Regions from separate parts of the Streptomyces sp. NPDC088553 genome, predicted to be linked through region 3. Evidence: riboswitches for the same ligand, from Rfam matches in the RefSeq annotation. Region 3 holds a riboswitch; each other region holds the start of a gene.
What was found. Region 3 has a riboswitch for thiamine pyrophosphate ahead of thiC (phosphomethylpyrimidine synthase ThiC). Riboswitches for the same ligand answer to the same signal wherever they lie in the genome.
Positions count from the first base shown of each region.

Region 1: linked by a shared signal. The riboswitch ahead of thiO (glycine oxidase ThiO) and the one ahead of thiC (phosphomethylpyrimidine synthase ThiC) in region 3 are both predicted to bind thiamine pyrophosphate.
Region 2: linked by a shared signal. The riboswitch ahead of ACIP8Z_RS31430 (thiamine ABC transporter substrate binding subunit) and the one ahead of thiC (phosphomethylpyrimidine synthase ThiC) in region 3 are both predicted to bind thiamine pyrophosphate.

Region 1 covers NZ_JBIVMG010000010.1:130,273-133,540, forward strand. Annotated here, with positions in the region: gene thiE (thiamine phosphate synthase) at 1-15, opposite strand, end outside; gene ACIP8Z_RS30335 (Rv2175c family DNA-binding protein) at 160-525, opposite strand; gene ACIP8Z_RS30340 (NAD(P)/FAD-dependent oxidoreductase) at 569-1,804, opposite strand; TPP riboswitch at 1,887-2,000, shown strand; gene thiO (glycine oxidase ThiO) at 1,998-3,268, shown strand, end outside.
Region 2 covers NZ_JBIVMG010000011.1:98,734-102,001, reverse strand. Annotated here, with positions in the region: gene ACIP8Z_RS31440 (MFS transporter) at 1-377, shown strand, start outside; gene rlmN (23S rRNA (adenine(2503)-C(2))-methyltransferase RlmN) at 425-1,531, shown strand; TPP riboswitch at 1,561-1,671, shown strand; gene ACIP8Z_RS31430 (thiamine ABC transporter substrate binding subunit) at 1,755-2,864, shown strand; gene ACIP8Z_RS31425 (ABC transporter permease) at 2,903-3,268, shown strand, end outside.
Region 3 covers NZ_JBIVMG010000006.1:197,444-200,711, forward strand. Annotated here, with positions in the region: gene thiC (phosphomethylpyrimidine synthase ThiC) at 1-1,352, opposite strand, end outside; TPP riboswitch at 1,346-1,492, opposite strand; gene ACIP8Z_RS21480 (YibE/F family protein) at 1,564-3,027, shown strand; gene ACIP8Z_RS21485 (SsgA family sporulation/cell division regulator) at 3,103-3,268, opposite strand, start outside.

The sequences.
Region 1 (3,268 bases), on a different contig from region 3:
ACGAGGCGTGGGCATGGATGGTTCCCCCCGTCGGTGGCACGGGGGCGCTCCCCGTGGGTGTCGCGGGGCGGTACCCCGGCGGTGCGGCGCGGGGCCGCGGCGGCCCGGCCGTGGGGCCGGTCGCCGCGACGCCCGCTCATGGTGTCGTTCGGTGGCGCGTCAGATGGCGAGCGCCTGGGCGCGGCGCTTCACCTCCGTGCCGCGGTTCTCGTTGAGCGCCTGCGCGGGCGTGCCCGGCAGGCTCTCGTCCGGAGTGAAGAGCCACTCCAGCATCTCCTCGTCGGTGAAGCCGTCGTCCCGCAGCACGGTCAGGAGCCCGACGAGCCCCTTGACGATCTTGTCGCCCTGGATGAAGGCGGCGGGGATCTGCAGGGCGTTGTTCTCTCCACGGCGCACGGCGATGAGCTGACCGTCCTTGATCAGCTGCCGCACGCGCGTCACCTCGACATCGAGCATCTCCGCGATGTCGGGCACATAGAGCCAGGCGGGGACGAGCGCATCGATCTTTACGTCAATCTCGGTCACAGGACAAGCCTGCCATCCCGGACTGACAGTCGGTAGTCGGGCCCTAGACGACTGCCGCCTTCAGGGGGACGGAGGGGTCCGCCGCGCGCGTGGGGTCGACGGCGGTGGCCGTCTCGATGAGCTTGCGGCCCTGGGCCAGGTCGCGGGGGCGGCCGACCGCGAGCAGGGCCACCGGGACCCCGGCGCGCAGCCACAGCACGGACCAGGTCTTGTCCGCCGGGTCGCCGCGCCGGAGCAGCTCGTCGGCGTCCGCGTGGTGCCCGGCGTACTGGACGAAGCGGCCGAACTGCTCGGACCAGAAGTACGGGACGGGGTCGTACGGCCCGGGGTCCGTCCCCGTACCGGCCCCGGCGATCGTCGCGGCGACCGTGCGGGGGCCCTGGAGCGCGTTGTCCCAGTGGTGGACGAGGAGGCGGCGCCCGTAGCGGGCGGAGGGGAAGGAGGCGCAGTCCCCGACGGCGTACACGTCGGGCAGGCTGGTGCGCAGCCACTCGTCGGCGGTGACGGCGCCGCTCGGGTCGAGGGCGACCCCGGAGCCGGTGAGCCATCCGGTGGCGGGGCGGGCGCCGATGCCGACGACGACGGCGTCGGCGGGCAGCTCGCGGCCGTCGTCGAGGACGACCCTGCCCGGCGTGCCGGGCTCGACGGTGCGGACGCGCGCGTGGGTGAGGAGTTCGGCGCCGTTCTCGCCGTACCACTCGGCCATGGGGGTGGTGACCTCGGTGGGCAGGGCTCCGGCGAGGGGGCGGTCGGCGGCCTCGACGACGGTGACGGCGCAGCCGGCCTCGCGGGCGGCGGTGGCGAACTCCGCGCCGATCCAGCCGGCGCCGACGACCACGACGCTGTGCCTGCGCTCCAGGACGGGCCCGAGGCGGACGGCGTCGTCGAGGGTCCGCAGCAGATGGACCCCGGGGACGCCCTCGGTGCCGGGCAGGGTGATCGGCTGGGCGCCGGTGGCGACGACCAGGACGTCGTACGCGACGGGCCCGGCCTCGGTGTCGATCTCGTGGTCGGCGGCGCGCAGTCCGGTGACGTCGAGGCCGAGGCGGAGCTCGACGCCGAGCTCCTCGAAGTCGACGTCGAAGGCGGAGCCCTCGGCCTTGCCGAGGAGGACGGCCTTGGAGAGCGGGGGCCGGTCGTAGGGCTGGTGGGGCTCTGCCCCGATGAGGGTCACGGGGCCGGTGAAACCCTGTTCGCGCAGGGCGACGGCGGTCTGGACGCCCGCCATGCCGGCGCCGACGATCACGACGTGCTGCTGTGCCTGCTTCTGCTCGCTCACCCGACCACCTTACGCATCTGACGGACCGTCAGGAAGGGAGGGGTCTGCGGCCCCCCGGGGGCGGAAGCTAGTGTGTCGGGCGTAAAGCACTCGCGGGAGCCCGGACGCACCGGGCTGAGAGGGAGGCTGGGACGGCCTCCGACCGTACGAACCTGATCCGGGTCATGCCGGCGAAGGGAGGGGCTGGACGCCCATGCGTTCTTCCGAAGTCCAGGTGTCCGAGGACCACGCGTCCGGGGCGGATCTGCCGGACGAGGGTGGGTCCGACGCGAACGCGCCGGGTGCCCCTGCGGCCGACGCGAGTCGGCCCGACGCGGGTGGGTCCGACGTGGATCCGTCCCACGCGGGTCAACCCGATACAGGTGGGTCCGACGCGGATCGGCCCGACACGGATCCGTCCGACGCCGGTCCGCTCGGCGTCCGCCGGGCCGGGGCCCGTGGCGCCGACGTCCTCGTCGTCGGGGGTGGCATCATCGGCCTGGTCACGGCCTGGCGGGCCGCGCGACGCGGCCTGCGCACCGCCGTGATCGACCCGGCCCCGGGCGGCGGCGCCGCCCACGTCGCGGCCGGGATGCTCGCCGCCGTCACCGAACTCCACTACGGCGAGGAGACCCTCCTCGGGCTCAACCTCGCCTCCGCCGCCCGCTATCCCGCGTTCGTCGCCGAGCTTCTGGAGGCCACCGGCCACGACGTCGGCTACCGCGCCTGCGGCACCCTCGCCGTCGCCCTCGACGCCGACGACCGGGCCCACCTGCGCGAACTGCACGCCCTGCAGACCCGCTGCGGGCTCACCTCGGAGTGGCTCAGCGGCCGCGAGTGCCGCCGCCTCGAACCGATGCTGGCCCCGGGAGTCCGCGGCGGGCTCCGGGTGGACGGCGACCACCAGGTCGATCCCCGCCGGCTCGCCGCCGCGCTCCTCGTCGCCTGCGAACGGGCCGGGGTGGTCTTCCACCGCGACCTCGCGCAGAGCCTGACGGTGGTACGGGACCGGGCGCGCGGTGTCGTGCTCGCCGGGGGCGGGGAACTGACGGCCGACCAGGTCGTCCTCGCCGCGGGCAGCCTGAGCGGCCGCCTCGCGGGCGTGCCGGACGAGGTGCTTCCGCCGGTGCGCCCCGTGAAGGGCCAGGTGCTGCGGCTGCGCGTACCGGCCCCGTACGCCCCCTTCCTCTCCCGGACGGTCCGGGCCGTCGTCCGCGGCAGCCACGTCTACCTGGTGCCCCGCGAGAACGGCGAACTCGTCGTCGGCGCCACCAGTGAGGAACTCGGCTGGGACACCACGGTGACGGCGGGCGGGGTGTACGAGCTGCTGCGCGACGCCCACGAGCTCGTCCCGGGGCTGACGGAGCTGCCGCTGACCGAGACGCTTGCGGGCCTGCGCCCCGCGTCGCCCGACAACGCGCCGCTGCTCGGCCCCACCTCCCTGCCCGGGCTGCACCTGGCCACCGGCCACTACCGCAACGGGGT
Region 2 (3,268 bases), on a different contig from region 3:
GAGGCATCCAGAACGCCGTCACCAACCTCGGCTCCTCGATGGGCACGGCACTCGCGGGCTCCCTGATGATCGCCGCGCTCACCTCGTCGTTCCTGGGCGCCGTGGAGCGCAACGAGGCCATCCCGGCCGAGGTGAAGAGCCAGGCCGCCGTCGAGCTGCAGAGCGGTGTCCCGTTCCTCTCGGACGCCCAGCTGACGACCGCCCTCGACGAGGCGGGCACCAGCGAGGAGGTCACCGAGGCCGCCCTGGAGGCGAACGCCGCCGCCCGCCTGGACGGCCTGAAGGCGGCCCTCGCGATCCTGGCCGGCGCGTCCGTCGTGGCGCTCTTCTTCACCCACCGCATCCCCCGGACCCAGCCCCGGGCCCCGGCACCCTGAGCCGGCGAACCGGGCCACGCGCGCGCGTCTGCGACACTGGTACCACCATGCCCAAGCCCGGAGAACTCACTTTCGTCGCCCCCCGCGGAGCCAAGAAGCCGCCGCGGCACCTGGCCGACCTCACGCCCGCCGAGCGGAAGGAGGCCGTCGCCGCGATCGGCGAGAAGCCGTTCCGCGCCAAGCAGCTGTCCACCCACTACTTCGCGCGGTACGCGCACGATCCCGCGGAGTGGACGGACATTCCGGCCGCCTCGCGGGAGAAGCTGGCCGGGGAGCTGCTGCCCGATCTGATGTCCGTGGTGCGGCACATCTCGTGCGACGACGACACCACCCGCAAGACCCTGTGGCGGCTGCACGACGGCACGCTCGTCGAGTCGGTGCTCATGCGCTACCCGGACCGGGTGACGATGTGCATCTCCTCGCAGGCCGGCTGCGGGATGAACTGCCCGTTCTGTGCGACGGGGCAGGCCGGGCTCGACCGGAACCTGTCGACCGCCGAGATCGTGCACCAGATCGTGGACGGCATGCGGTCGCTGCGGGACGGGGAGGTGCCCGGGGGACCGGCGCGGCTCTCCAACATCGTGTTCATGGGCATGGGCGAGCCGCTCGCGAACTACAAGCGGGTCGTCGGTGCCATCCGGCGCCTCACCGACCCCGAGCCGGACGGTCTCGGGCTCTCGCAGCGCGGGATCACCGTCTCCACCGTCGGGCTCGTGCCCGCGATGCTGCGGTTCGCCGACGAGGGCTTCAAGTGCCGGCTCGCGGTCTCGCTGCACGCCCCGGACGACGAGCTCCGGGACACCCTGGTGCCGGTCAACACGCGCTGGAAGGTGCGTGAGGTCCTCGATGCGGCCTGGGAGTACGCGGAGAAGTCCGGCCGCCGGATCTCCATCGAGTACGCGCTCATCCGGGACATCAACGACCAGGCGTGGCGCGGTGACCTGCTGGGCCGGCTGCTCAAGGGGCGTCGGGTGCACGTCAACCTGATCCCGCTGAACCCGACGCCGGGTTCGAAGTGGACGGCCTCGCGTCCGGAGGACGAGAAGGCCTTCGTGGAGGCCATCGCCCGCCACGGCGTGCCGGTGACGGTGCGGGACACCCGGGGCCAGGAGATCGACGGTGCCTGTGGACAGCTGGCGGCCGCCGAGCGCTGACCTTGTACTCTGAGGTCGAACACATCTCCATATTCCGACAGGGGAGCGCCACAGCGCTGAGAGTGCGGTCACCGTAGGACCGCAGACCCTCTGAACCTTGCCCAGGTCATTCTGGGTAGGAAGTTCGGTCGTTAACTCAAGCTGTTGCGCCCTGCCCGCGTCCGGTCCCGCCGGTCGTGGGCAGGGCCGCGTCTCTTCCTGGTCATACCCAGGAGGAATCTCAGTGAGCACCACTCCGGTGAGCATCAAGAAGGCCGCCGCCGCCGCGCTCGTCGCGGCGCTGGGCGTCACCACCCTCGCCGCCTGCGGCACGGATGACGTCCGCGAGGCCGGCGGCAAGTCCGGCGCGCCCGCGCCGAAGACCGTGACCCTCGTGAGCCACGACTCGTTCAACGCCTCCAAGGAGGTGCTGGCCGACTTCACGAAGCAGACCGGCTTCACCGTCAAGGTGCTGAAGAGCGGCGACGCCGGCGAGGCCGTCAACAAGGAGATCCTGACCAAGGGCTCCCCGCAGGGCGACGTCTTCTTCGGCGTCGACAACACCCTGCTGTCCCGCGCCCTCGACAACGGCATCTTCGTGCCCTACGCGGCGAAGGGCCTGGACCGCGTCCCGGCCGCGTACCAGCTCGACAAGGAGCAGCGGGTCACGCCGGTCGACTCCGGTGACATCTGCGTCAACTACGACAAGAAGTACTTCGCCGACAAGAAGCTGGCGCCGCCGGTGACCTTCGACGACCTGGCGAAGCCGGCGTACAAGGACCTGCTCGTCGTCGAGAACCCCGAGCGGTCCTCCCCGGGCCTCGGCTTCCTCCTCGGTACGGCCGCGAAGTACGGGGACGAGGGCTGGCAGGACTACTGGACGAAGCTCAAGGCCAACGGCGTGAAGACCGTCGACAGCTGGGAGCTCGCCTACAACCAGGAGTTCTCCGGCTCGGCCGGCGGCAAGCAGGCCAAGGGCGACCGGCCGCTCGTCGTGTCGTACGCCTCCAGCCCGCCGGTCGAGGTGCTCTACGGCGAGCCGCAGCCGAAGGTGGCCCCCACCGGGGTCTCCACCGGCACCTGCTTCCGGCAGACCGAGTTCGCGGGCCTGCTGAACGGCGCGAAGAACCCCGAGGGCGGCAAGGCGCTGATCGACTTCCTGATCTCCAAGAAGTTCCAGGAGGACATGCCGCTCCAGATGTTCGTCAACCCGGTGGCGAAGGACGCGGCCCTGCCCGAGCTGTTCACCCGGCACGGTGTGGTCGTCGACAAGCCGGAGACGATGGCGCCGGAGAAGATCGCCGAGAAGCGTGACCCGTGGATCCAGCAGTGGTCGTCGCTCGTTCTGAAGTAGTCCCCGACCGCCGGGGAAGCGCGGCGCGGCTCGGCCTGATGGCCGTGCCCGTCGCCTTCTTCGTGCTCTTCTTCGCCTGGCCCGTCGTCTCGATCGTCGAGCGCGGGCTCCGGGTCGACGGCGTGTGGCGGTTCGGCCGGTTCGGCGGGACGCTGAGCCGGCCGGAGATCCTCGACGTCCTGTGGTTCACGCTCTGGCAGGCCCTCGCGTCCACCGGTCTCACCCTGCTGATCGCGCTGCCCGGCGCGTACGTCTTCGCGCGCTTCGAGTTCCGCGGCAAGGGCCTGCTGCGCGCGGTCGTCACCGTGCCCTTCGTGATGCCGACCGTCATGGTCGGCACGGCCTTCCTGGCGCTCGTCGGCCGCGGCGGGCTCCTCGACGAGCTGTGGGGCGTACGGCTCGAC
Region 3 (3,268 bases):
CACCAGGCGATCATCGCGGCGCCGATGCCGGAGGTGATGTGGTCGTACGCGGGAGCGACGTCCGTGGTCAGCGGGCCGAGCGTGTAGAACGGCGCCTCCTCGCAGATCTCCTGCTGGAGGTCGATGTTCTCCTTGATCTTGTGCATCGGGACGTGCCCGGGGCCCTCGATCATCGTCTGCACGTTGTGCCGCTTGGCGATCGTGTTCAGCTCGCCGAGCGTGCGCAGCTCAGCGAACTGCGCCTCGTCGTTGGCGTCCGCGATCGAGCCGGGGCGCAGCCCGTCGCCGAGCGAGTACGTGACGTCGTACGTCGCGAGGATGTCGCAGAGCTCCTCGAAGTGCGTGTAGAGGAAGTTCTCCTTGTGGTGCGCGAGACACCACGCCGCCATGATCGAGCCGCCGCGCGAGACGATGCCGGTCTTGCGGCGCGCGGTGAGGGGCACGTACGGCAGGAGTACGCCGGCGTGCACCGTCATGTAGTCCACGCCCTGCTCGGCCTGCTCGATGACCGTGTCCTTGTAGATCTCCCAGGTCAGGTCCTCGGCGCGGCCGTCGACCTTCTCCAGCGCCTGGTAGAGCGGCACGGTGCCGATGGGCACGGGGGAGTTGCGCAGGACCCACTCGCGGGTGGTGTGGATGTTGCGGCCGGTGGACAGGTCCATGACCGTGTCGGCGCCCCACTTGGTCGCCCAGGTCATCTTCTCCACCTCCTCCTCGATGGAGGAGGTGACGGCGGAGTTGCCGATGTTGGCGTTGACCTTCACCAGGAACCGCTTGCCGATGATCATCGGCTCGATCTCCGGGTGGTTGACGTTCGCCGGGAGCACCGCGCGGCCCGCCGCGATCTCCTCCCGTACGACCTCGGGGGAGACGTTCTCCCGGATCGCCACGTACTCCATCTCCGGGGTGATCTCCCCCCGGCGGGCGTACGCGAGCTGGGTCACGGCCTGGCCGTCGCGGCCGCGGCGCGGCACACGCGGCCCGCCGGGGAAGACCGCATCGAGGTTCTTCAGTCCCCCGCCGCGCGGCGAGGTGTGCTTGATGCCGTCGTCCTCGGGGCGGGCCGGGCGGCCCGCGTACTCCTCGGTGTCGCCGCGCGCGATGATCCAGTTCTCGCGCAGCGGCGGAAGGCCCCGCCGTACGTCGGTGTCGACGGTGGGGTCGGTGTACGGGCCGGACGTGTCGTACAGCGTGACGTCCTTGCCGTTGGTGAGGTGCACCTGACGGACCGGCACCCTGAGGTCGGGGCGCGAGCCCTGGACGTACCCCTTGTGCCAGCCCGGCGTGCGGGCGCCGTCGGCAGAGGTGTCGTCCTGCTCGGAGGCAGGCGTGCGTGCATCCTGAATGGTCATGAGACCGATCTCCCTACGCCGGCATTACCCGGTAACAGGTTCGGCGGTCGGCGCAGCCTCCTCCCGTACGTACATCAGTACGCGCGTACGGTGATCAGCGCCCTCTCAGCCCGGTGCTCCGAGCTCCCGCGTGTGCAAAGGTGCCACCACGCTAGCGTCATCCCTGGCGTGCTGAACAGTGGGCCCCCGCCGTTCTTGCGATGATCGGTCGGTGACTTCCCCCCGACAGACTCCCGAGCCGCACGGCCACGACCACGATCACAGCCCTCACCAACATGCTCAGCCACACGGCTCTCACGGGCACGGTCCGGCACAAGGATCGCAGGCATCGCACGGATCGCAGGGATCGCACGGGCACGGTCCGGCACACGGATCCCACGGGCACAGCCACAGCCATGGGCCCGCCACCCCGGTCTCCCGGCATCTGCGCAGGGTCATCGCCGCGATCCTGATCCCCTTCGCCACGGCGGTCGTGGTCGGGCTCGTGGTTCTGTGGCCGGGTGGCACCCCGCCGCACGAGCGCACCGGCGTCGGCTTCGACCGGCAGACCGAGCAGGGCAAGGTCGTCGCCGTCCAGCAGGTGGACTGTGCCTCCGTGAACGCCGGGCAGGTCCCGCCGACCGGTGACACCTCGACCCCGCAGGGCCGCGAAGCCGTCAACGCGCAGCAGGGGGAGTGCGAGAAGGCGACGATCGAGGTCACCAGCGGTCCGGAGAAGGGGCGGACGTTCACCGAGATCGTGCAGCCGGACGCACCGCGCCAACTGCACGAGGGTCAGGGCGTGGTCGTGGCGTACGCCCCCGACGCCCCGCGCGATCTGCAGTACTCGGTCACCGATGTGAACCGGAAGGTCCCGCTGGCGGTGCTCGCCGCGATCTTCGCGGTCGCGGTCGTGGTCGTCGGCCGGATGAAGGGCGTGATGGCCCTGATCGCGCTGATCGTGAGCTTCCTGATCCTGACGTTCTTCATCCTGCCGGCGATCCTGGACGGGTCGAATCCGCTGGTCGTGGCGGTGGTCGGATCGAGCGCCATCATGCTGATCGCGCTCTACATGTGCCACGGGCTCTCGGCCCGCACCTCGGTCGCGGTGCTCGGGACGCTGATCTCCCTGCTGCTGACCGGTCTGCTCGGCTCGGTGTTCATCGGCTGGGCCTCGCTGAGTGGCAACACCGACGACAACACCGGTCTGATCCACGGCCTGTACCCGGACATCGACATGTCCGGTCTGCTCCTGGCCGGGGTGATCATCGGCTCGCTCGGTGTGCTCGACGACGTCACGGTGACCCAGACGTCGGCGGTCTGGGAGCTGAACCAGGCCGACCCGGGCATGGGGCCGCGCGCGCTCTACCGGGCCGGTATCCGGATCGGCCGCGACCACATCGCCTCGGTCGTGAACACTCTGATGCTCGCCTACGCGGGTGCCGCCCTCCCGCTGCTGCTGCTCTTCTCCATCGCGCAGAGCAGCATGGGGACGGTGGCCAACAGCGAGCTGGTCGCCGAGGAGATCGTCCGGACGCTCGTCGGATCGATCGGTCTGGTCGCCGCCGTGCCGCTGACCACGGCGCTCGCGGCGCTGGTGGTCTCCGCCGACCGCACGGACGCCGGGGGACGGCCGGGCACGGACGTCCCAAAGCCCGCGGCGGTACGGGGCGGACGGCGCCGCCGCGCGAAGTGAGGTGCACCGGTCGACGCGCGCCGAGACGGTACGTGAGGACCGACCGGGCCCGGTACAGGGGGACGGGCCGCCGACTCAGGCGGCCGGACCCGCGTTCTCCTCGGCCAGAATCCGGCCCAGGGCGGCCTCCAGATTGTCCTCGAAGTCACCGAGTGTCCGTTCCTGGCCGAGTGGCACCAGTTTGTCGGTACGGTCGAGGAACGCGACCAACGGCGGTGCGCTCGCCCGGAACAGGGCTCGA